DNA from 4 places in the Paenibacillus sp. FSL R7-0313 genome. Region 3 is predicted to be linked to each of the others. Evidence: riboswitches for the same ligand, from Rfam matches in the RefSeq annotation. Region 3 holds a riboswitch; each other region holds the start of a gene.
The links. A riboswitch is a leader RNA that binds a small molecule or an ion and turns the genes downstream of it on or off. The one in region 3 is predicted to bind cyclic di-AMP.

Region 1 (5,462 bases), 1.5 Mb from region 3:
GCAGGTGGCTCACAGTTCGGGTATACCTTGTTATCCGTTATCCTGTTATCGAACCTGATGGCCGTTGTACTTCAATCATTAGCTGGAAAGCTCGGCATCGTTACTGGACGGGATCTGGCCCAAGCCTGTCGTGAACGATTCAGCATGCCTGTTGTCATGATGTTATGGATTCTGTGTGAACTCGCCATTGCAGCTACCGATCTGGCTGAGGTCATAGGTTCTGCCATCGCGTTAAAGCTGTTATTTAACATCCCCATGTTATACGGCGTGATCATCACCGCAGTTGATGTACTCCTGATTCTTGTACTGCAAAACAAAGGATTCCGCGCTTTGGAAACTCTCGTCATTGTGCTCATGGCGACCATTGCCCTATGCTTCGGTATTGACCTGTTTCTAGCGAAACCGGATATGGGCGGTGTTCTCCACGGTTTTGTACCAAATGTTGAGATTCTGCAAAACCCGGCTATGCTCTATATCGCCATTGGTATTATCGGAGCAACCGTGATGCCGCATAATCTGTATCTGCATTCTTCCATTGTGCAAACCCGTCAGATCGAACAGACACCACAGGGCAAAAAAGAAGCCATTCGGTACTCGACCATGGATTCTACGATCGCGCTGACACTGGCCCTGTTCATTAATGCAGCCATCCTGATTGTATCTGCTGCTGTATTCCACAGTGCTGGTATGACACAGGTTGCCGAGATCGCAGATGCGTACCATCTGCTGACACCTCTATTGGGTACTACGGTTGCAAGTATTCTGTTCGGTGTGGCGCTGTTAGCATCAGGTCAGAACTCCACCCTTACAGGTACACTCGCTGGGCAGATCGTTATGGAAGGTTTCCTGAACATTCGAATTCCGGCTTGGCTGCGCAGACTGGTCACACGTCTGATCGCCATCATCCCGGCTGTAATTGTCACAGCCATTGCAGGAGAACATGGCACAGAAGAACTGCTCATTTTGAGCCAGGTCGTGCTGTCTCTTCAATTACCCTTTGCTGTAATTCCCCTGGTGATGTTCACGAGTGATAAAAAAAGCATGGGTGCATTCGCCAACAAATTGTGGCTCAAAATCATCTCATGGGTCATTGCCGCGATTATCGTTGTGCTGAATGTATATCTGATCATTCAGACGATTCGGTTATTCTAATCTCGTTCTTATCGACCAAATACAATAAAGGCTGATCAACTCTGGTATGCAATACCAAGTTGATCAGCCTTTATTGTTGCAGTACAGCAACGTGTTTCCTTTTATAGTAAAACGCTAAACTCTAATAAACAATTATCTAATCCTGATTGGGCACCAGTAATGGCAGGAGTTCATCCAATGAATTAACAGTCCAATCCGCACGTTCGTCATCCGATCGGTCTGGCTGGAATCTTCCGTAACCCTGCATAATCCGAATTGTACGCATGCCCAGCTTCCGAGCAGGTATAATGTCGTTATCGATCCGATCGCCGATCATGACGGCTTCCTCCGGTTCACAACCGGCCTGCTTCAAGGCCACAGCGTATAACTCAGGGTCTGGCTTGGACACTCCTTCTTCAGCCGAACACGCCAGAACATCAACATACTTCCGCAAGCCGTAGCTCTCCAGTCTTTCTTCCGTTCCAGGACTCTGATTGGCAATAATGCCAATACGATAATACCGTGACAACTGCTGAAGAACGGAATCCGCTGAAGGAAAAGGACGTTCAAGATCTTTTTGAAATTTCAGCTTGTCCTGAATCTGTTTCTGGTGTCCCTCGTCTTCAACGAATGTGCGAATCGCCACTCTCATAGGCCATTGCTCATATTTTCGGTAACAGTTCGCGAACAGTTCGCGTACCGCCTCAATCTTTACCGGATATCCCAAAGCACAGGCTTCACGGACGAACTGTCCAATAATATCATCAACCGGCTCCCATTCATCCACCAGCGTATCTCCAACATCAAAAAACAACCATTTCAATCCACCTACATCCGGCACGCCAATTCCTCCTTGTAAGCCACAGGTGATTCCTGATCCAAATCTAAAAGTTCGTGTTCAAAAAGTCTTGAACTACCTTTAAAACCATAAAAAAGAAGACTCACCATCATGCATGAGTCTCCTCAAATTTCCGTTTATCGATACATTCAATTATAACAGGCACCTTACACCTGAGCAATCACAAGCTATGGCATTACCCATTGAGGAGAAAGCCAACTTCCCCATTGAGCGAATATACAATCCGGTCTGCGCCCATGCCCCGATAGATGCCCTTAGGATGACTCTGCTCTGTAATGACGCACAGGGATTTCGATGTCCATGAACGGCAGATCTGTAAATAACGACAGGTCAGATTCAGGCTGTTCTCGAAAATAAACACGTTGCCTACGCTGCCCTGCGGCAAAAACCATTTTTGAGCTGCAGCCGTATTCATGCGAATGACATGTTCTACTCCGATTCTACGGAGTCTGCGCTCTTCCCCTGCACTGTTGGTTAGAACGGCAAACGGCATTTTTTTGTACATCAGCAATTTGATAAATTTGCGTCCTGCTTCATTTGGAGCAGTCACTAAGATCATCTCAGTATCCATCATTCGTTCCTCCCTTGGCGTGAAAAGACAACAAAAAAGAAGCGTGGGGGACCAAGGCCTCCCGAACGCTTCTTAAAGAACCCATGGCGAAAACGCCATGAACCAGCGTACGGCTTGTTGCCTCTCCCTTTAACGCTTACGAGGTTAGCTGACGGATTCGGGCGCGAGAGTCGCCCTATTTCCGGCTGTCACCGGAAAATTCACCCCATGAATGCCTACTGTCCTGGACAGCGCATTCTGTTGGTTCCCCCGTTTCCCACTCATCAATGAATGGAAACTCAGCGATTAAAACATCGTTCGTATATCTTAAAATAAGATCGAGCGATATTATCGTTTGTTTCGTTTTTCAGGTACAATTTAGTTTAAATTGAAATTACGTTATGAATCATACACCCGCGCCATGTCGGTGTAAAGTCCGCACAGATCACCGAATCGACAGATTTTCGGCAATACTCACATATAATAGCGCTTACAACAAGGTCATACTCTATCCATCTCTTTAAATCTATCTAATTCTCACTCTGACGAAAATCACTTCGCAATTCATTCACGTATTCTGCACAACTTGCCTGTTTTGGTGCTTTTAACACCATATTAGTTTTGCAATATTTAATTGCAACCAATATAATAGAAGATATAAGAGTAAATAAATGGAGGCGATTTAGATGACAGTCTACGATTACAAAGTGAATACCCTTCGCGGTCAAGAAGTTGAAATGTCCGACTACCGTGACAAAGTGCTCCTGATTGTGAATACGGCAAGCTCATGCGGACTTACCCCTCAATTCAAAGGTCTGCAAGAATTGCAAGACAAGTTCCAGGATGCGCCATTTGAAGTCCTTGGTTTTCCAAGTAACCAGTTTGCACAGGAAAAAGGTTCTTCCGATGATATTGCCGAGTTCTGTCAGATGAATTATGGCGTAAGCTTCCCTATGTTTGAGAAAATTGATGTGAACGGCTCAAGCGCTCACCCTCTCTTCCAGCACCTTAGCACAGAAGCTCCTGGCCTGCTCGGCTCCAAAGCAATCAAATGGAATTTCACCAAATTCCTTGTGGATCAGAACGGACAGGTCATTAAACGGTATGCTCCCAAAACAACACCGGACAAGATTGAAGAAGATATCAAGAACTTGCTGCAAAAATAATACATTGGCCACCCGTAGCCGGAAGGTAGAGCAGCATTGCCCCGGTAATGGATGGCCTTTTTTCTCAACTTTGATGTCAGACTGTTAAAAAAACAAAAAAAAGAAGCTTTCCATTAATGGAAAGCTTCTTCTTAATCGTTCATATGATGCGGTCGAGAGGACTCGAACCTCCACGGGCATACGCCCACTACCCCCTCAAGATAGCGTGTCTGCCATTCCACCACGACCGCATGTCGTAAATAATCGGCAACAGAATTGATTATACCGGGTTCAGAACTAAAAGTAAAGTATTTTTTAATACTTCTTTTACAGCTAGGTATTTTCCACAAAAAACGCATATTCTCGTCATCTTTACCCATGAACTGCATACATTAGATTTGATCCCCTCCTTTCCGGATTGAGCTGATCTTATTGATTCATTTATATCTAGTCCTCCCTGCACTTCGCAGATATTTAACCTTATATGTTATATAAAATAACACAAATATTGAATCCTAGATTTAATCCATTAAATTTCACGGATACTATTGACAAAAAGCGGACATTTATGGGATGATAACTATCATATAATTCGGATTTTTAAACATAAAGCAAACAAAAAGGAATATAAATGTCACTTTAAGTGACATTTAACGAACGCAGGAGGCGAATGATTGTGAACCGTGGGAATAAGCTGCTCGATTATGTCAAACTGCTTGATTCCTCTATTCAGGTTGGAGGGTTCACCCATTCCTTCGGCATGGATATCCATATCAGGGAGGGTACCATTCGTAATGCTGAAGATCTCGAATCATTCATGCGTTGTCAGTTGCATCCGAGCATCGTTCGTCTAGAAGGCATGGCCATCAAAGGCATCTATACCGCAGCAGATCACAAGGATACATGGCGGATAGCTCTAATCGACAAGCTCGTTCATGTTCAGCGAACCCCTGGAGATCTCAGAGAACAAGCTGCCGCCATGGGTAAACGATTGATCAGACTTGCACGCGCTCTGCACCCCTGGATTGAATTCAGCCAGCTCGAACAGATCTTTGCCAAATACGATTCGGTTGGCTGCCTCTCCACTGTTCACGCCTGGATTAACCACCACCTCGACATCCCGGTCGAGGAGGCGGTCCTTGGTTACCTGCATTCAGCCATGAATGCCTGCATAACCGAAGCCTCCAAAGTCATTCCCCTGAACAACGATACAACCAAGGATCTGATGGTCCGCCTGGCCACAGATCTGGAGAATGAATGGAAGACCGTCAGCGCCTCGGCTGCGGATGGACTGGCACAGCCAACCTCGATGTCCATGAAATCATTTTTTCCCAGTTTCCATATGCTTGGAGCTGGACTTCATGCCTACAGGGCCTAATCCTCTTCCTCCTCATACCTGCTCCCCTTTATTCAGACAAACTAAAAAACACGCGGCAACCTCCTTGCCGACGTGTTTTTTGTCATTTTATTTGTTTTATTTACGTATTTACGCCATTTATCATCACAAAATACACTTTTTTCCGTCTTTTTTAATTGTTAGATGACGAATTTACGTATATAATGAAACATACAGCTCGCATTTCTATATATTTTACATGAAGAAAGGGCGGCTGAATACTACATTCTAATCAGGGGTGAACCCTTTTGAACAAGAAAAAACCAGTTACTCCGTTCGGATGGGCCATCAAACGACGGCTAACCGAACTTCAAGTGGACCAGAAGACCTTTTGTGAACAGCATGGCATCCCACCCTATCGTTTATCCAATCTCATTCACG
Region 2 (5,462 bases), 2.1 Mb from region 3:
TCCTTCGATTCATGAAAGAAAATGCCGGGTCCATTCAAGGTACCAAAGTCATGGCGCCTGAATCGTTCCAGTACTTAAAGAACATATCCGACCCAATCCTGAATGATCCGCAGGCACTTGCCAACATGGACATTCTGGGAGCACATACGTACGGAACCCAAATTTCGAACTTTGCCTACCCTCTCTTTAAGCAAAAAGGAGCCGGTAAAGAACTGTGGATGACTGAGGTGTACGTTCCGAATAGTGACAACAACTCAGCAGACCGCTGGCCTGAAGCACTGGACGTTTCCTATCACATGCACAATGCCATGGTAGAAGGTGATTTCCAGGCCTATGTGTGGTGGTACATCCGCAGACAGTATGGTCCGATGAAAGAGGACGGTACCATAAGCAAACGCGGATATAATATGGCTCATTTCTCCAAATTCGTGCGTCCAGGCTACCTGCGAGTCGACGCAACGAAAAATCCGGATACGAACACCTTTGTCTCAGCCTACAAAGGTGATAACAAAGTCGTCGTCGTGGCGATTAACCGTGGAACTTCAGCCACAAGCCAAAAATTCGTTCTGCAGAATGGTAATGCCTCCACTGTGTCCTCATGGATTACGGACAGCAGTCGGAACCTGGCAAGCGGAACCCCGCTTACCGTATCCAATGGAGCCTTCACGGCACAGCTCCCGCCTCAGAGCGTAACAACATTTGTTGCCAACATTACTGGCGGAAATAGCGGCGGGAATACAGGCAGTGGCACTACGTATGAAGCTGAGACCGGAACATCACTTACGGAAGCTGCCATTGAAACAATCTACCCCGGTTACACTGGCTCCGGGTATGTTAACTTCAATGCGATGACTGGTTCAGCCATTCAATGGAACGGCATTAATAATGCTACAACAGGTACCAAAAACGTAAAGTTTCGTTATGCGCTGGAAAGTGGAACACGGAACCTCGACATTTTTGTTAACGGAACCAAAGTTATCAGCAACGAGCCCTTTCCGGCTACGGGAAGCTGGTCCACTTGGGTTGAAAAAACAATACAGGTCCCCATGAACACGGGGACCAATACATTGAAAGTGGTTACCACCGGATCGGAAGGACCGAATATTGACAGCATTAATGTTACCGCAGCGCAATAAACGTTCCTTAGGGCTGATGGAAGACATTTGCTGTACATGCAGCTAAGCACTAACCTCTTGGATACTCAAGTCTAAAGTTAGTGTTATATCAAAAAATGCAAAAAAGACTCCTTAAGCGTTAGCTTAAGGAGTCTTTTTTTTAGATGCGGTCGAGAGGACTCGAACCTCCACGGGGGGTTAGCCCACACGGACCTGAACCGTGCGCGTCTGCCAATTCCGCCACGACCGCATATTGTATCTCCACCATCAATATCGGCGACAATAAATAATATATCATGCGGAATCTATCATGTCAACACTGAAAATAATAACAATAAAACCCGAACCAGACGTCGATTCGGGCTTTACCTTTAACTACAAATTAAAGCTTGGAAGGCCAGTTGCCATACCATGCATAACCGCCTCTTCTTTCTTTATCAATATCACTTAATTTGTATTTAACTACCCCGTCACGACCAATAAAGATTGGTTTATCTGTTCCGATCTCATAGAAGCGTGCCCAAATCGGTGCAGCTTTGGAATCAGCGATAATTTTACTATCTCCATTAGCTCTTTCATACTTGTAACCCGTAATTTTCACCTTGTTAAACCAAGCCTCCGCTCCTTTAATGGATGCGGTAATTTTAGCGTTAGCAGGTCTGGTTTTCAGAAATTTAACAATCGTTACACTCTCTCCAGCTGTCAGCGATGGCACTTCGTAGATTCTTGCGCTCGCTGGTTTAAGGGAACTGGAATCATGTTGTTGTCCCCATGCTGTCAGCTTACCACCTGAAACGACTTGTGTATTCAGAATCGCCTCCACACCTTTGGCAACTGAATTTTTACTGCGATTAGCAAGTGTGCTGTCGATAAATGAGAAATCACCTTTGCGTGCCGCTACTTCATCCAACATGATCATTACATTAATCATGGCATCATCATTGTAAGTGATATGCTTGTGATATCCAGAGCTTTGGTAAACTTGTGGCCATCCGCCGTTTGAATACTGCATGTTGATCAAAAAGTTAATTCCTTTGATTGCAGCTGTGGAGTATCGCGGATCATTCGTCTTTTTAAATTCCTTCGCCAATCTTCTAATTTCTGAGTATGTAGCCTTGTTGTCTATCGTGGACTTCGCCCACTCTCCACTTGTCTGTTTATAATCTTTTCTCCAACCTCCATCCGGCAGCTGGTTCTTCAAAACATCTGAAATACTCGCTGTAGTACCCGATGCATCCGCAGCAGATACCGTCCCTACAGGGAGAACTGCCATTCCAACTGCTGAGAACACCATCGTACATGCCAGGACAAAAGTAATTATTTTCTTCGCTTTCAAATGTAACACTCTCCTATGTTCGTTTTTATAAATCTGCCACTTCTACTTTACCTATGATAAGCGTCCCCAAACCTCCTTTATTTGTATTTATCGCATAATAAAATCAATTTTAATCCAATATGTGGATTGGATAATCAGATAATATGCAAAAAATCGATTTTTGTCAATATATGCAACTTAATGAATATAATCTCTCTAATTCTACATAACGGGATAGTTCTTTTAACTCATGACAAACCTATTTATTTATCCAAATTCGTCTTAAACGAATCAATAATGACGTTTTTGTCATGAATGATACCCAAACTTAATCCCTTCTTTCATATAAAAACCTTAATTCCGCTAACATTGAGGTATTACGAAGGGTTTTAAATGGGTTTGACAATTACGCATTTATGCAATATAGTTTCAAATAGTTACAAAAACTTAATTATTCATTGCCGAGTTTCATGTTTGAAAACGGGGGAACCAATTTGGGTGAATTATTCTTATACATAGGAAATATAGGGAACCTTCTACCGAACCCTTAGCTAACTCCGTAGGCATCGAAGGGAGAACATTGATTTTGAAAAAACTGATTATCTCCATTTTTGGAGCAGCTGTATTATTTACATCCGGGGCAACAAGCACAGAGGCAAGCAGTATCAACTCCGTAGTGAACAACATGACAGGTATTCCTTACAAATGGGGTGGCACGACTGTAGCCGGCTTTGACTGTTCTGGTTTTATGAGATATCTTTTCAACAAATACAGCATTGAATTGCCACGTACTTCTCAGCAGCAAGCCAAAGCAGGTACTCCGGTAGCCAAAAGTAATGTTCGGACAGGTGATCTGGTGTTCTTTAATACAACAGGCAAAGGCATTTCACATACAGGTGTATATATCGGCGGCGGACAATTCGCTCATGCCTCCAGCAGTAAAGGTGTAAGCATCACAAAGTTATCGAATCCATACTTCAATGACCGCTATGTAACAGCACGTCGGGTAACTGGACAGTTTATGTATGATAAAATGTTGGGTAAAATGTAATTCACATACAAAAAGGCATCGGTTATTAACCGGATGCCTTTTTTGTTTAACCATTTTTTGTCTTCAACTGCTTTCTTAAACAATGTAAAATGTTTTAGGAAATAAAAGGAGATGAGGAGAACAATTGAAAAAGTTAATGTTTGTTTTAAGTTTTGCTATTTTAGTAATAGGTAGTTTAGGATGCAGTAGCGAGAACGAAAAAGATTTTAGAGATGTTTCATGGGGTACCAAGATCGACAAAGTCATTTCAACTGAAGAAAAGAACGGTAACTCAGGTTATGAAGAGGACGTACATAATGAACATGAGAAAAGTATCGAATATTCTAATCTTGTAGTTCTGGGTAAGAAAGCAGATGCTAAATACGTTTTCACTGATTTATTAGACAATGATAGCATTCTGGAAATGATGGAAGAAGGAAAGGAATTATCAGAGGAATTAAATAACCCCAATACAACAGAAACAAGGAAAGAAGAGATATACAAAATAATGGACCAGCGCCTTGAAGAAATGGAAAATGCAGCAGATGAATATCCATTAGATGACTTCTTGCTCCACGAGGCCACATATTATTTTGGCATGTTAAATAGTCAGGATTCTGATGAAATTCTGGAAGAGCTAACGAATAAATATGGTCAGCCTGGAAGCAAGACCTTCGATAATTCCATTATATATCTCTGGGATACTGATCGCTCTAAGATTGAATTTCTTCCTGAACGGTACTCCACAATAAACTATACAGCAAACTACTCCGTTATGGAGAAATTTGCTGATGTGGACAAGTATAATAAAAAAGCAAACAGTAAAGAAAGTAAAAACGATCTTTAAAAAACAGGGTTATACTCCCATATTGAAGGGAAGTATAACCCTGTTACTTTTTCACAATGTTTTTTTATATTAATGTAGCGCCTTCTGCACTCGCATCGCGCCCTGAGACAGAGCATGTCCGCCTCCTACAGCTCCGGCCACGGCTACGGTCTCCATGATCTCCTGATCTGTAGCGCCCTTGGCACGGGCTTCTTCTACATGGTAGAAAGTACATACCTCATTGTTGGCAAACAATCCAATGCCGAGCGCAATGAGCTGTTTTGTCTTGGCATCAATCACGCCAGGTTGGAAACATTCTCCCGTAAACTCATGATATGACTTCACCACACCTGGCAGTACATCGCTTAATGCTCCAATCTGATCCTTGTAGGCATGAACTTTATCATTCATCAATGTCATCGCTTGTAGCACACCCTCTCGGCTATAGTTACAGATCTTCCTCACTGTACCTATCTTCTCTCCCGAGTGAGTCAATTATGCCAACAAATCATGGTAATTCCAAACATTTAACGCTCATGGCTCTGCCATAATTATAAACTGTTACTCACTAAGTGGACTCTGGCGCGGCTCGCTGAACAGCTGATATCGGTAACCGCGATCCAGCTTGACGACACGTCGATTCTGACGACGGATAAGTACCTGCTCGCCATCCCAGGCAACAACAATCCCGGTTACATCGTTAGATTCCAGCTCGTCCCGTACTACTCTTACTTTCTCACCTGACAGACGCAGGGCGTCCAGTTCTGTATCACTGATCATCTTCATGGCTCCTATATTCCAAATTTATTTACAAAAAGAGACCTAAATGAAATGTCATTTAGGTCTCACGTGACTGTATTGGACTGTCATGTCATTCGAAATTATGTCCCGACTGAAAGTTACCGCTGCGCGTGCTCTTTGCTGTCGTTCTTCTCGAACCAAAAATCAAGCACTTTGGCGGACATCACACGTTCTTCAAGGTACTCCACTTGATGCGGTGTAAATTGTTCTTTCCAAGAGAAGGACAACTCTTCGCACAAGCCTACAATCGTCAGTAATTCTGACCAGGCAACATAGCGTTTGTACCAGAAAAATTGAGGATGTTCAATCATATAGGGATAAAGGTCATCGAATTCCGTATGTTTACAATCCAGGGCACGTTCAAAATGAACTTTC
Region 3 (5,462 bases):
CATTCGAATAAGGCTGCATCACTTCTCCCAGGATTGGGATCAAGCGCTGGTCAATCTCTACGGCTGTGACAGGACCGGCTACCCGAGCCAGTCGCTCCGTAAGGGCCCCAATACCCGGCCCGATCTCTAACGCGCCCTTGGACTCGTCCAAATCGGCTGCATTCACAATTTTGTTCAGTATATTTTGATCGATCAGAAAGTTCTGACCCAGACTTTTCTTGAATGAGAATCCGTGTCTTTGAATAATCTCTTTCGTTCGCTTGGGCGTTGCAATTTCTATCGTCTCTTCCATGTCCTTCATATGCTCACAATCCTTCACGTTCAATTTGCGCTAATGCTGTAGAGAACTCTTCCCGTGTAATCTGAAATACACTGAGACGTTTGTGGAACTGCTTCCCGTTACAATAACCGATGCCCAGCAGATTGCCCATCTCCATGCGACGTGCAGCAGCCTGCGGATGCACGATAAGTCCTGCCGCGATCAGGTCCTCCCAATCAATCAGGCTCGGAGCACCTTCGTATGAAGTATGTACGCGCGCCAGAGCATGACGGATCGCCTCCGGTGAGGCATTCTCCACCCCAATGTCCCCTTTGCGCGTTGCATCGGCTTCCGGAATGAAGGCATGTTTGCAGCCAGGCACCTTGTTCGCAATAATTTTACGAATGCGTTCGCCAGCATGATCCGGATCTGTCAGTACAATGACTCCCCGTCTCTCCTGAGCAAGCGCAATCCGCTTCAGAATGCGTTGGTTGATTGCTGAGCCACCTGTTTCAATTGTATCGGCTTCAACGGCCCGACGGATGGCTACCGTATCGTCACGGCCTTCCACCACAATGACTTCTTTTATCATGTTCCATTTCTTCCTTTCTAACGCAAAAAGAAGAGGAATATCCTCTTCTCTGCCAAACGGCGGGGGAGACTGAATTCAGACTCCTCCGCCGCATATTCCGCATGAATCATTCATGCAACTATTTTATAGCATTCCCATTTCAAAGTAAAACGATTTTAGTTCGCTTCCGGCTTCACCGGACCGATCACGTAGACCGTCTTGCCTTTCTTACGTCCAAAATTCAGGGCATGCTTCACACTGTCATAATATACATCAATTTTGTTGCCTTTAATGGCACCGCCTGTATCTTCCGCACGACGGAATCCCAGACCTTCGATATATACCCACCAGCCAATTGGAATGACTTTGGGATCAACCGCAATGGTGCGCCCTTCCGTTACACGAGTACCGGAAGCTGTTTTAGTTCCAATGCCAGGCTCTTCGGAAGAGTAGGCAGTCATGGATACATTTTTAAGTACTTTTGAGTATTTAAAAGAAGTCCCGGATACGGTAATGACTTTGCTGCCCGAGGCAGATGTTTTCTTCGAGTTCGTTGTTGTAGCCTTTTTGGTTGTTGAAGTTTGAGCCGATACGGTCTGAATCACAGGTTCTTTCACGACCGGTTTTGCTTTGGTGCCGACAGCGATCACTTTATCTACACGATTATTCGCGACAGATTTGCCGACCATTTTTTTGGAGACCAATTCTCCATCCTGAAATACCTTTTCGATATGCTGTACAAGTGTGCCTTCTTTGCCGTTTACAACGACACGGTTATCCCCTTTGTACAAGCTAGGGTCAGCCGTTTTAATGACTTTGTAAGCGATTGGCTGCTCTACCTCCACTGTACGCTTTGTTACGCGCACTACACGGATCTTCATATCCGCTTTGATGGCAGTTCCAAGCGCCGGATACACTTTATCATTACTCTCAACTTGAATACCTGATTTTTGAATTGCATCTTCTACCGATGAATCCGTTGTATACAGAGTCTTGGTGTCTCCGTCTGCCGTAATGTTGACTGGAACGGCCCGCTCAATAACGATTCGGTCTCCATCTGTAATCGCCCCATTCATGGACATGGATACCTTATCGTGAGGGCTGACTGTGATCGACTGCTCCTCCAGCATTTCCTGAAGCATTCCTGTACGAGTCTCTACCACCTGAGCTTTGCCATCAATAACCAGTGAAATTTGTTTCCCGGCCTGACCGTAAACGACTAACAAGATCATGATTGTAAGCGCAATTGAGAAAATCGCGATCAATGCCATTTGACGCATGTTCTCATGCTTCCACCGCAACGCGAAAGACTTACTGGATGATCGTGACTCATGGGTCTCTTCTGGTTGGAATGTGCCCACTTCTCCGTCCTCCTTCATAGCCTCGCCGTCTAAAGTAATGCATGATGTCTTTGACGTGACTATACCAAATTTTCTACAGAACACAGATTGGACCAACATAATCCGGTTCTGCACCATGAATCAATCTTCGCAACATGATGTCATCCTCCTGAATACCTACCGTATGATGACAATATTTCTTTTATTCAAAAACAAAAAAGCCAAAGAAAGAGTGTAAGAGGAACTCTTTCGTGGCTTCCGAATGATTCTGAATATCGGAAATTCATGCACGAGGTTGCCTCTCTTTTTCCGCTTGCGAGGTTAGCTGTCGGGTTCGGGCGAAAGAGAGCCGCCCTATCTTAGGTCACCCGCTCATGGCGGACGCCCTTGAATTCACCCCGAGACCCAAAGAAGAAATCAAATACGGCTTCGCAGTTCCCTTCGCTGCTTTTGGGTCAGCGAACGTTGCGCATCGGCCAAATACACCGATGTTTAAGCCCTATTGGTTCCCCCGCTCTCCGTTAACGGAGACTCAGCGAGACTGATTCATGAAAGTAATGTTGTTTCATCGGAAAGTGTCCCTTTGTTCATCCCCCGAACATCTGTCCAATTTTCCGCACAACAATTCACTGAAAAGATGATATCCTGTTTTGATGCATGTTGTAAAGCGTTGATCAAGTACGTTTTTCTGAATATTTGGTTAAAATATTGTAATATTCTTGATTTATTTGGAGCAAAGGGCAAATTACCTCCGCTTACCTGCCTTTTTCACCTCATTTGCTCGTTTTTTTAACGAATTCCAAATCGTTCCATGGCATTTTTGGTTGTTATTGCAGCAATTTCCTCCACCGAAATGCCTTTAATTTCCGCTGCTGCCTCTGCAACCAGACGTACATGCGCTGTCTCATTTCGCTTCCCACGATAAGGGTGAGGTGTCAAATATGGAGCATCTGTTTCAATGAAAAACCGGTCCATAGGAACCTTCGCCAGCACCTCTTTGGGCTGCTTTGCATTTTTGAATGTGATCGGTCCTCCGAAAGAGAGATGGAAGCCCATATCGAGACAACTTTTCGCTGTTTCCCAGCTGCCCGAGAACGAGTGCATTACACCACCAACCTCACCCGCCTTCTCTTCACGCAAAATTCTTATGATATCCTCATGTGCATCCCGATTATGGATGACAATCGGCATGTTCACTTCACGCGCCAAAGCAATTTGTTGTCGTAATACGCGATGCTGTATTTCCTTCGGTGAAGTATCCCAGTGATAATCCAATCCAATCTCACCGATCGCAACCACTTTTTCATGCTTGCATAAAGATGCAATCCACTCCAAATCACCCTCCTGCATAGTGATCGCATCTACTGGATGCCACCCTACAGCTGCATAGATAAAGTCATATGTTTCAGCGAGTTTCATTGTGGTTGGAATCGTCTCCCGGTTAAAGCCAATGTTGATCATGCGACCAACTCCTGCATCCACAGCACGCTGAATCATGTCCTCGCGGTCCTCGTCGAATTGTGGTGCATCCAGATGTGTATGTGTGTCGAACAGCATCATGTTTGTATCTCCCTTCATGTCGAAATAACGACTATCTTCTTTATCAAAATTCAATTTGTAAAATTCAATAATTCAATGACTCATACATAAAACATTTTGGGTATCTGTGTATTACATCATTACGTTTGTTTCTTCACAACTACAATATATAGAAGATAAACGGATATTCTGATCTATATATTGCTGATTGTGCCCATTCTACCTGCTTGCATTTACAAAATTATGTCGATCTACATATACTCCCCATTAAAGCAGATTACTGTATCATGAAAAATAGCTCTTTTAGAAAGTGTTTTGATATCAAAATTCTTCATCGGATTATACCCACATGATTACAAGAAATAGGGGCGTATATGTGACGGTAATTCGTGAATAATCGCATCCACCTTGTTTTGCGGGTAATACAAATGATGTTTCCCTCGGTGAAGCCCACTGATGGAACGGACAATGTCAGATACTTCTGACAACTCACGTAAATTGTCCTGTCGATCCAGAAGAAGAATCTGCTTATCTGTGGATTCATCCGGACGAAACACATCATACGGATTATCCGAAGGAAAATCAATTTCAAGATCATATTCGGGATCGAGGCCTGCCTGTACAAAAGCTTCCCGAATCTCTTCCATCATTGTCAAGTCGACCTGTTCAAGCTCTACATACTTATATAACTTGCGATCCATAAAACGTTCGCATAACTCACTCAGAACAGTATCGTCCTCCTTGCGCCACTGCATAAATGCCGTCTGAATTAATGCTTCATCCAACTGCAAATATTCATCTACGGATAATTCTCCATCAAATAATTGAGGGAGTGGATCAATCATGAAGCGGAATTGAAAACCTTGCTGTATGAGTGTTTTCGCTCGCTTGAATATTTGCCGCAATATAATTTCAGAACTACGAGTTACCGGATGGAAGTAAATCTGCCAATACATCTGATACCGAGACATTAGATAATCCTCCACAGCATGCATGCCTGACTCCTTGACTACAATCCGCCCATGATAAGGACGCAGCATCCGAAGGATACGATCAAGGTCAATCGTGCCGTAATTTACACCTGTAAAATAGGCATCCCTGAGCAAATAATCCATTCGGTCTGCATCAAGCGGACTGGTCACCAAGTTCACCACAATCGGCTTTTCATACGTTTTTTGAATGACAGACGCTACTTTCTCAGGAAAATCAGGAGCATACCGTCTTAAGATCGCCCCTACTTCGGTATCACCTGTAATAATGCGGCAAGTCCAATCTTCGTGATTCATGTCAAAAGCTTCCTCGATGGAGTGAGAGAATGGCCCATGTCCGAGATCATGAAGTAGAGCTGCACACAGAGCTACAATCTTTTCTTCCTTTGGCCAATCCGAATAATGACTTCTTTCAAATTGAGAGATGATCTTGCGGGTGATCTCATAAACACCTAGTGAATGTGAGAACCGACTATGCTCTGCTCCGTGAAAGGTAAGGTAAGAAGTACCCAGCTGACGAATCCGGCGTAAACGCTGAAATTCCGGGGTGTTAATTAACTGCCATATAACCGGATCTTGCACGTGGATATAATTATGTACCGGATCTTTGAATACTTTCTCTTCCGTTAAACGTTGTTCCATGTCGACTCACTCCTTTAATTTCTTTTATATTAACGCTTTGAGCTCTGCGATTCACCTAAGATTCGACACCGTATGACGAACTTTGTCGAATGAAGTAGTTTTGTCGTTTTCCAAATCGACAA
Region 4 (5,462 bases), 3.0 Mb from region 3:
CTTCAGGCAGGTATCATTACACTTTCAATCAATAGTGGTGCCTATCTGGCGGAGATTTTCCGTGCAGGTATCCAAGGTGTGGATCGTGGTCAGTTGGAGGCAGCGCGTTCCCTCGGAATGGGCAGAGGTGCAGCAATGCGTTACATTATATTGCCACAAGCCTTCAAAGCTGTATTACCAGCGATCGGTAATGAATTTATAACTATCATCAAAGAATCCTCCATTATCTCAGTTATCGGTATGGTGGATATTATGTATCAGGCAAGTGTAGTCAAAAACATTACGTATCAAGGCTTGAGTCCATTTTTGATTGCAGCAGCCATCTACTTTGTAATGACGTTCATTTTGTCCAAGCTGCTGGGACGACTGGAAAGGAAGTTGAGTGCAAGTGATAGACGTTAGACAATTACACAAATCTTATGGAAATAACGATGTGCTTAAGGGCATAAACGTGACGATTGGCAAAGGTGAGGTTGTCGTGGTCATCGGTCCTTCCGGTTCAGGTAAAAGTACTTTCTTGCGTTGTCTGAATCTGCTGGAACAGCCTACCTCAGGAGAGATTGATTTTGAAGGTGTGTCAATTACGGACCCCAAGCACAACATTAATGCAACTCGTGAGAAAATGGGCATGGTGTTCCAGCATTTCAATCTGTTCCCACACAAAACGGTACAGCAAAACATCACGATTGCTCCGATTAAAGTGAAGAAACAATCCACTCAGGAAGCGGAGAAAATTGCCGCTGATCTGCTTAACACCGTGGGCTTGTACGATAAAAAAGATACATTCCCGAATCAGCTGTCCGGTGGACAGAAGCAGCGGATCGCCATTGCTAGAGCATTGGCCATGCAGCCGCATGTGATGCTGTTTGACGAGCCTACTTCTGCACTGGACCCCGAGATGGTCGGCGAAGTGCTGGATGTCATGAAACGTCTTGCAGAAGGCGGGATGACGATGGTCATCGTAACACATGAGATGGGTTTTGCACGTGAAGTGGGAGACCGAATCCTGTTCATGGATGGCGGGGTTATTGTGGAAGAGGGAACACCCGATGAGGTATTTGGAGCTCCAAAAAATTCACGTACACGTGATTTTCTTGCCAAAGTACTCTAAATGAAGTGTCAAATAGCGTTACTGACTTCGAGTCGGTAACGCTATTTTTTTGTGCGCATTAATCACTTATAGATTTGAAAAAGTAACTTTTCTGTTACCAAATGTAAAGGAATCGGGTCGTCCAACATTTCTAAAGTATCCTGTATTCTTACATATGCTTACATGTTAAAACCATTTGGTAAGAATTACTACAAGTTCAGGTTACAAAATTGTGATATATTGAACTCTGCCGAAACTTCCGGACAGGGAGTGCGGGGGATGTAACGATGCAGATTGTGCAGGGGGAAGATCTACAGCACACTGCTTGGGGTGAATTAGGGGTACATAACGTTTCAAATGTAATGAAGAACCTATAGGGTGGGCTCCTCATCCGAATCCGACAACTAACTTCGCAGGCACAATGAGGGAGGAAGACCATGATTAACAAGAAACGTATAGCCAAAACAGCAGTAGCATTATTGACAACAGCAATGCTCATTCAAGCCGTTCCGGCTCACGCCGATTCAGTTCATGTGGCCAAAGAAGGGGATACCTTCTACACCTTATCAAAACAATATGGAGTAGCAATCAACACGTTGGTTAAAGCAAACAACGACATTTCGCCTTACAACATTTATGGTGGTTTGAAAATTACGATTCCCGGTAAGGCAAACAATGTAGCAGCAGCTGCGGCAACGGAGAGCAAGACCCAAGCGAAGACTGTTACTACAGCAAGCTTGGACGTTAACACAGATAACAAAGTTGTTCAGGCTTGGGGTAAAACATTCGATTACAGCAAAGCTGTGAACGTAAAAGCAACGGCATACTCTGCAGATCCGTCTGAAAATGGAGGATGGGGTGCTGTGGATTACTTCGGCAATGATCTTGAACTGGGTACGATCGCAGTTGATCCAAGTGTGATTCCACTTGGAACCAAAGTACTGGTAACCGGTCACAGCCATCCGGGATTGCCAAAACAGGCTTTTGTAGCTACAGCTCGTGATGTGGGCGGTGCAATCAAGGGTCACCGGATTGATATCTTTATCCCGGGTAGCAAACAGTCTGTAAGCACATTTGGTTTTCAGGATATCGAGCTGTACATTCTGAAGTAGAGAGATCATAACATTTAAAATGAATTCAAACAGGGTGTCTGCCAGTCGCTAATCTGCGATTGAACAGCACCCTTTTAATATTCGCATTTATTTGTTATCACGGTCATCCTAATCTTTGGCCTTTGGCAATCCCAACATCTCGTCCAAGGTGACCAGTTCATATCCCCGGTTACGCAGTTCTTCAATGATTTCAGGCAATGCCTCAATCGTACCGTTCAGGTTAGATCCCACACCGCCTCCTGCATGTTGTAGAACGATGGAGCCAGGTTTCACGGCAGATAGGATGTTATCCTTCACCTCTTCCTTGGAGAGGCCTTTCCAGTCCAGTGAGTCAACGTTCCAGTTCACAATGCTATAGTGTTGTCTAGCTGCCCATTGCAGCTGTTCTTCATTAATGTCTCCATAAGGCGGCCGAATCATCTTGGGCGTATATCCCGCTAAATGTCGAATAATATCCCCGGTATGTAAAATTTGTTTGCGAAAGGCATTCATCGACAGCTTACTGAATTCAGGATGATTGTAGCTGTGATTACCAACCAAATGCCCTTCCTTAACGATGCGTTTAACCAGATCGGGATGTTTCTCAGCACGACTACCCACGATGAAGAATGTAGCTCTGACATTGTATTTCTTCAATACATCCAGCACTTGTGGAGTAAACCGTGGATCAGGTACATCATCAAAAGTCAGTGCAACCTTCTTTGTTGAAGGACCATTGGTTTTGAACGTATCGGCATATTTTTGACGTAACTGTCCCAATGTCAGTTGTTCTTCTTCAGCAGAATCCGAACCTGATACTGATTCAATTGACGGGCTTGAAACATCCCGCGATGAAACTGGAGCATGATATCCCCCGAGAAAAATAACGATAACCATCAGCATAATGAGGCGTACGCGCATAATAACAGCCTCCTTTTCCAAAATGACGTTCTCCTTGGTATGCCCGGGGGTTCCATAAAATATGCGTAGTGTGAGAAGTTTCATTGCGGATTTAGCTTATGACAGCCATAATTCCTCCATATATAACATATAGAAAAGGATAGGTGGATAGGATATGAGTACATATGATTTGAAATCCATACGTTTACAGGTGATTGAAGCAGGAGAGGATAAGGTTTTTCTCGTTACCGGAGGAAAGGCGCATATTGGCGCCGTAGCCACGTTCTACGTGGATCATGAGCGCGTAAGCGGGACGACGGTACATATTCCTGGGCATAAGGAACAAGAGCTGTGTGAGCGGCTTGCCCGAAAGGCTGCCCTGCAGCTGAAAGTAACCGTTACGGTGATCATGGGTATCCATTTTGATTCCATCACGCGGATGCAGATCGACGAAATCGTGCAGACTGCAGAGAGGCTGATGGAGGATCATCTGAACAAGGATAAACGATCTTCCTAACATAAAGAGCAATCGCATGTTTTGATTTTATTTGCTAAAATTGAAACGAGTTGTAGATTGTTACGTATGTATGTTTATATACGATGTAATATCGACTAGGAGGAATAACATAATGTCCATTTTCAAACGATTGCGTGATTTAACAATGTCTAACGTTAACGCCATTATTGACAAGGCGGAAGATCCAATCAAGATGACGGACCAATATATCCGTGACATGCAAGAGGATCTGGAAGATGCGGAGAAAGCAGTAGCTCAACAGATCGCCATTGAGAAGAAGTTCAAGCAGTTATTCGAAGAGCAGGAAGCACTTGTGAAGAAACGTGAAGAGCAGGCGCATACGGCGGCACGTGCTCAGAATCTGGATTTGGCTCGACGTGCTCTGGAAGAGAAAAAGGCTGCTGAAGAAAAGATGGCTGAGTACAAAACCAGCTATGACCAAAACAAGGCTTCTGCAGATAACCTGCGTGGCAAGCTCGACGAGATGCGTAAGCAACTGACTCAAATGAAGAACAAACGCGAAACACTGGTAGCCCGCTACAATGCAGCAAAAGCCCAAACGGAAATCAACAAAGCGTTGAATGGGTTTGGCTCTGATACTGCAAGTGCTGGTATGAAGCGTATGGAAGAGAAAATGATGCAGATGGAAGCACAGGCAGAAGCAAGCAACGAAATGTCTTCCAAAGGCAAGTCTTTGGATGAAGAGTTCGAGAAGTTGGGTAAAGATCAGGCTGTTGAAGACGAACTCGCAGCATTGATGAAACAGTACGATAATAAGAACTAATACCTTGGTTGTCAGCAGGGTTAACCAGCGGAGGAGAAGAGTATTTCTCCTTCGCTTTTAAATGCGGTTCATGTTGATATGTGGGGGCTGTGTAAATGGATTTGAATATTTTGGCGATGCTGGTCTGGACCGGTTCTGGTTCGGTTTTGCTGTTTGTCTTGATGTATGTAGATTCACTGTTCACGAAATATAAGGATTTTGCTGAAGTTAAGGCTGGCAATATGGCAGTAACCACACGTATGGTGATGAAATTATTTGCACAAGGGTATGTACTCGCTACGTCCATTTCTACGGCTGGTCATCTTGGAGAAGCATTGTTGGTCTCCGTTGTATCCTTTATCATTTTGTTGATTCTGGAGAGTGTTGTACACTTTATGATTCGCAAATGGGCCAATCTGGATCTGGATACGGGAATTCAGCAAGGGAAGACAGGATACGGGTTGTTCTCTGGCGCTTTACATATCGTGGGCGCACTGATTATTGCAGCTTGTTTATAAGATAAGGAACAGGAGTAATTCTCATGAGTGTATGGAAACGAATTAAAGGAATACTAACGAAACCTGAACCACCGCAGGCAGAGAAAACGATGCTTCAGCTTGCACCTGGTGATATCTGTGAGGTTTCTCTGGTCACTTATGAAGTTGTTGGTCGGGTACAAAATCGTGCTCGAAATGCAGTTGTGCTCACGCTGCAGGATGGTACCGCATTTCGATATTTGCATATCGAAGAACGGGAACTCACACGTTACGCTCTATATACACCAATTGATGGCAGGCTTGATGCACCTGATGAGGTGCCCACATTGCTGGACCTGGATGGACGCGCATATCATCTGGAAGAAGAGTATGGAGGCATGGTATCAACGGCAGGTAGAACTCCATATGGCCAGGCTGGAGAACAATTGGTATGGCAGTATCAGTCGGATGATAATATGCTTCTTCGGGTGGAGTGGCAAGACAGAAGATTTACACTGTATGAGGGTGAGTCCATTCTTCCTGCGGATATCAAAGTGATTCGTTCGAGCTAGGAGAGGTTCCAATGAAAAAACGCTTGGCACATGGATTAAAATTAATGCTGGTC

Region 1: it holds a riboswitch for cyclic di-AMP, as region 3 does, so the genes downstream of both, NSQ38_RS28810 (hypothetical protein) here and NSQ38_RS05000 (ubiquitin-like domain-containing protein) in region 3, are expected to answer to the same signal.
Region 2: it holds a riboswitch for cyclic di-AMP, as region 3 does, so the genes downstream of both, NSQ38_RS25520 (C40 family peptidase) here and NSQ38_RS05000 (ubiquitin-like domain-containing protein) in region 3, are expected to answer to the same signal.
Region 4: it holds a riboswitch for cyclic di-AMP, as region 3 does, so the genes downstream of both, NSQ38_RS18155 (3D domain-containing protein) here and NSQ38_RS05000 (ubiquitin-like domain-containing protein) in region 3, are expected to answer to the same signal.

The regions. Positions count from the first base shown of each region.
Region 1 is NZ_CP150219.1:6,563,238-6,568,699, forward strand. Features, by position in the region: gene NSQ38_RS28800 (Nramp family divalent metal transporter) at 1-1,152, shown strand, start outside; gene NSQ38_RS28805 (HAD family hydrolase) at 1,289-1,972, opposite strand; gene NSQ38_RS28810 (hypothetical protein) at 2,166-2,564, opposite strand; cyclic di-AMP (ydaO/yuaA leader) riboswitch at 2,680-2,855, opposite strand; gene NSQ38_RS28815 (glutathione peroxidase) at 3,227-3,706, shown strand; tRNA gene NSQ38_RS28820 (tRNA-Leu) at 3,854-3,936, opposite strand; gene NSQ38_RS28825 (urease accessory UreF family protein) at 4,362-5,063, shown strand; gene NSQ38_RS28830 (hypothetical protein) at 5,330-5,462, shown strand, end outside.
Region 2 is NZ_CP150219.1:5,885,864-5,891,325, forward strand. Features, by position in the region: gene NSQ38_RS25505 (carbohydrate-binding protein) at 1-1,136, shown strand, start outside; tRNA gene NSQ38_RS25510 (tRNA-Leu) at 1,281-1,365, opposite strand; gene pelA (pectate lyase) at 1,498-2,460, opposite strand; cyclic di-AMP (ydaO/yuaA leader) riboswitch at 2,880-3,011, shown strand; gene NSQ38_RS25520 (C40 family peptidase) at 3,017-3,481, shown strand; gene NSQ38_RS25525 (hypothetical protein) at 3,606-4,307, shown strand; gene NSQ38_RS25530 (carboxymuconolactone decarboxylase family protein) at 4,377-4,706, opposite strand; gene NSQ38_RS25535 (hypothetical protein) at 4,848-5,066, opposite strand; gene NSQ38_RS25540 (hypothetical protein) at 5,186-5,462, opposite strand, start outside.
Region 3 is NZ_CP150219.1:1,119,086-1,124,547, forward strand. Features, by position in the region: gene rsmA (16S rRNA (adenine(1518)-N(6)/adenine(1519)-N(6))-dimethyltransferase RsmA) at 1-301, opposite strand, end outside; gene rnmV (ribonuclease M5) at 306-851, opposite strand; gene NSQ38_RS05000 (ubiquitin-like domain-containing protein) at 1,007-2,191, opposite strand; cyclic di-AMP (ydaO/yuaA leader) riboswitch at 2,465-2,718, opposite strand; gene NSQ38_RS05005 (TatD family hydrolase) at 2,960-3,730, opposite strand; gene NSQ38_RS05010 (HD domain-containing protein) at 4,063-5,340, opposite strand.
Region 4 is NZ_CP150219.1:4,124,150-4,129,611, forward strand. Features, by position in the region: gene NSQ38_RS18145 (ABC transporter substrate-binding protein/permease) at 1-402, shown strand, start outside; gene NSQ38_RS18150 (amino acid ABC transporter ATP-binding protein) at 389-1,111, shown strand; cyclic di-AMP (ydaO/yuaA leader) riboswitch at 1,329-1,525, shown strand; gene NSQ38_RS18155 (3D domain-containing protein) at 1,528-2,202, shown strand; gene NSQ38_RS18160 (polysaccharide deacetylase family protein) at 2,311-3,102, opposite strand; gene NSQ38_RS18165 (hypothetical protein) at 3,257-3,598, shown strand; gene NSQ38_RS18170 (PspA/IM30 family protein) at 3,711-4,382, shown strand; gene NSQ38_RS18175 (DUF350 domain-containing protein) at 4,478-4,879, shown strand; gene NSQ38_RS18180 (DUF4178 domain-containing protein) at 4,903-5,409, shown strand; gene NSQ38_RS18185 (DUF4247 domain-containing protein) at 5,421-5,462, shown strand, end outside.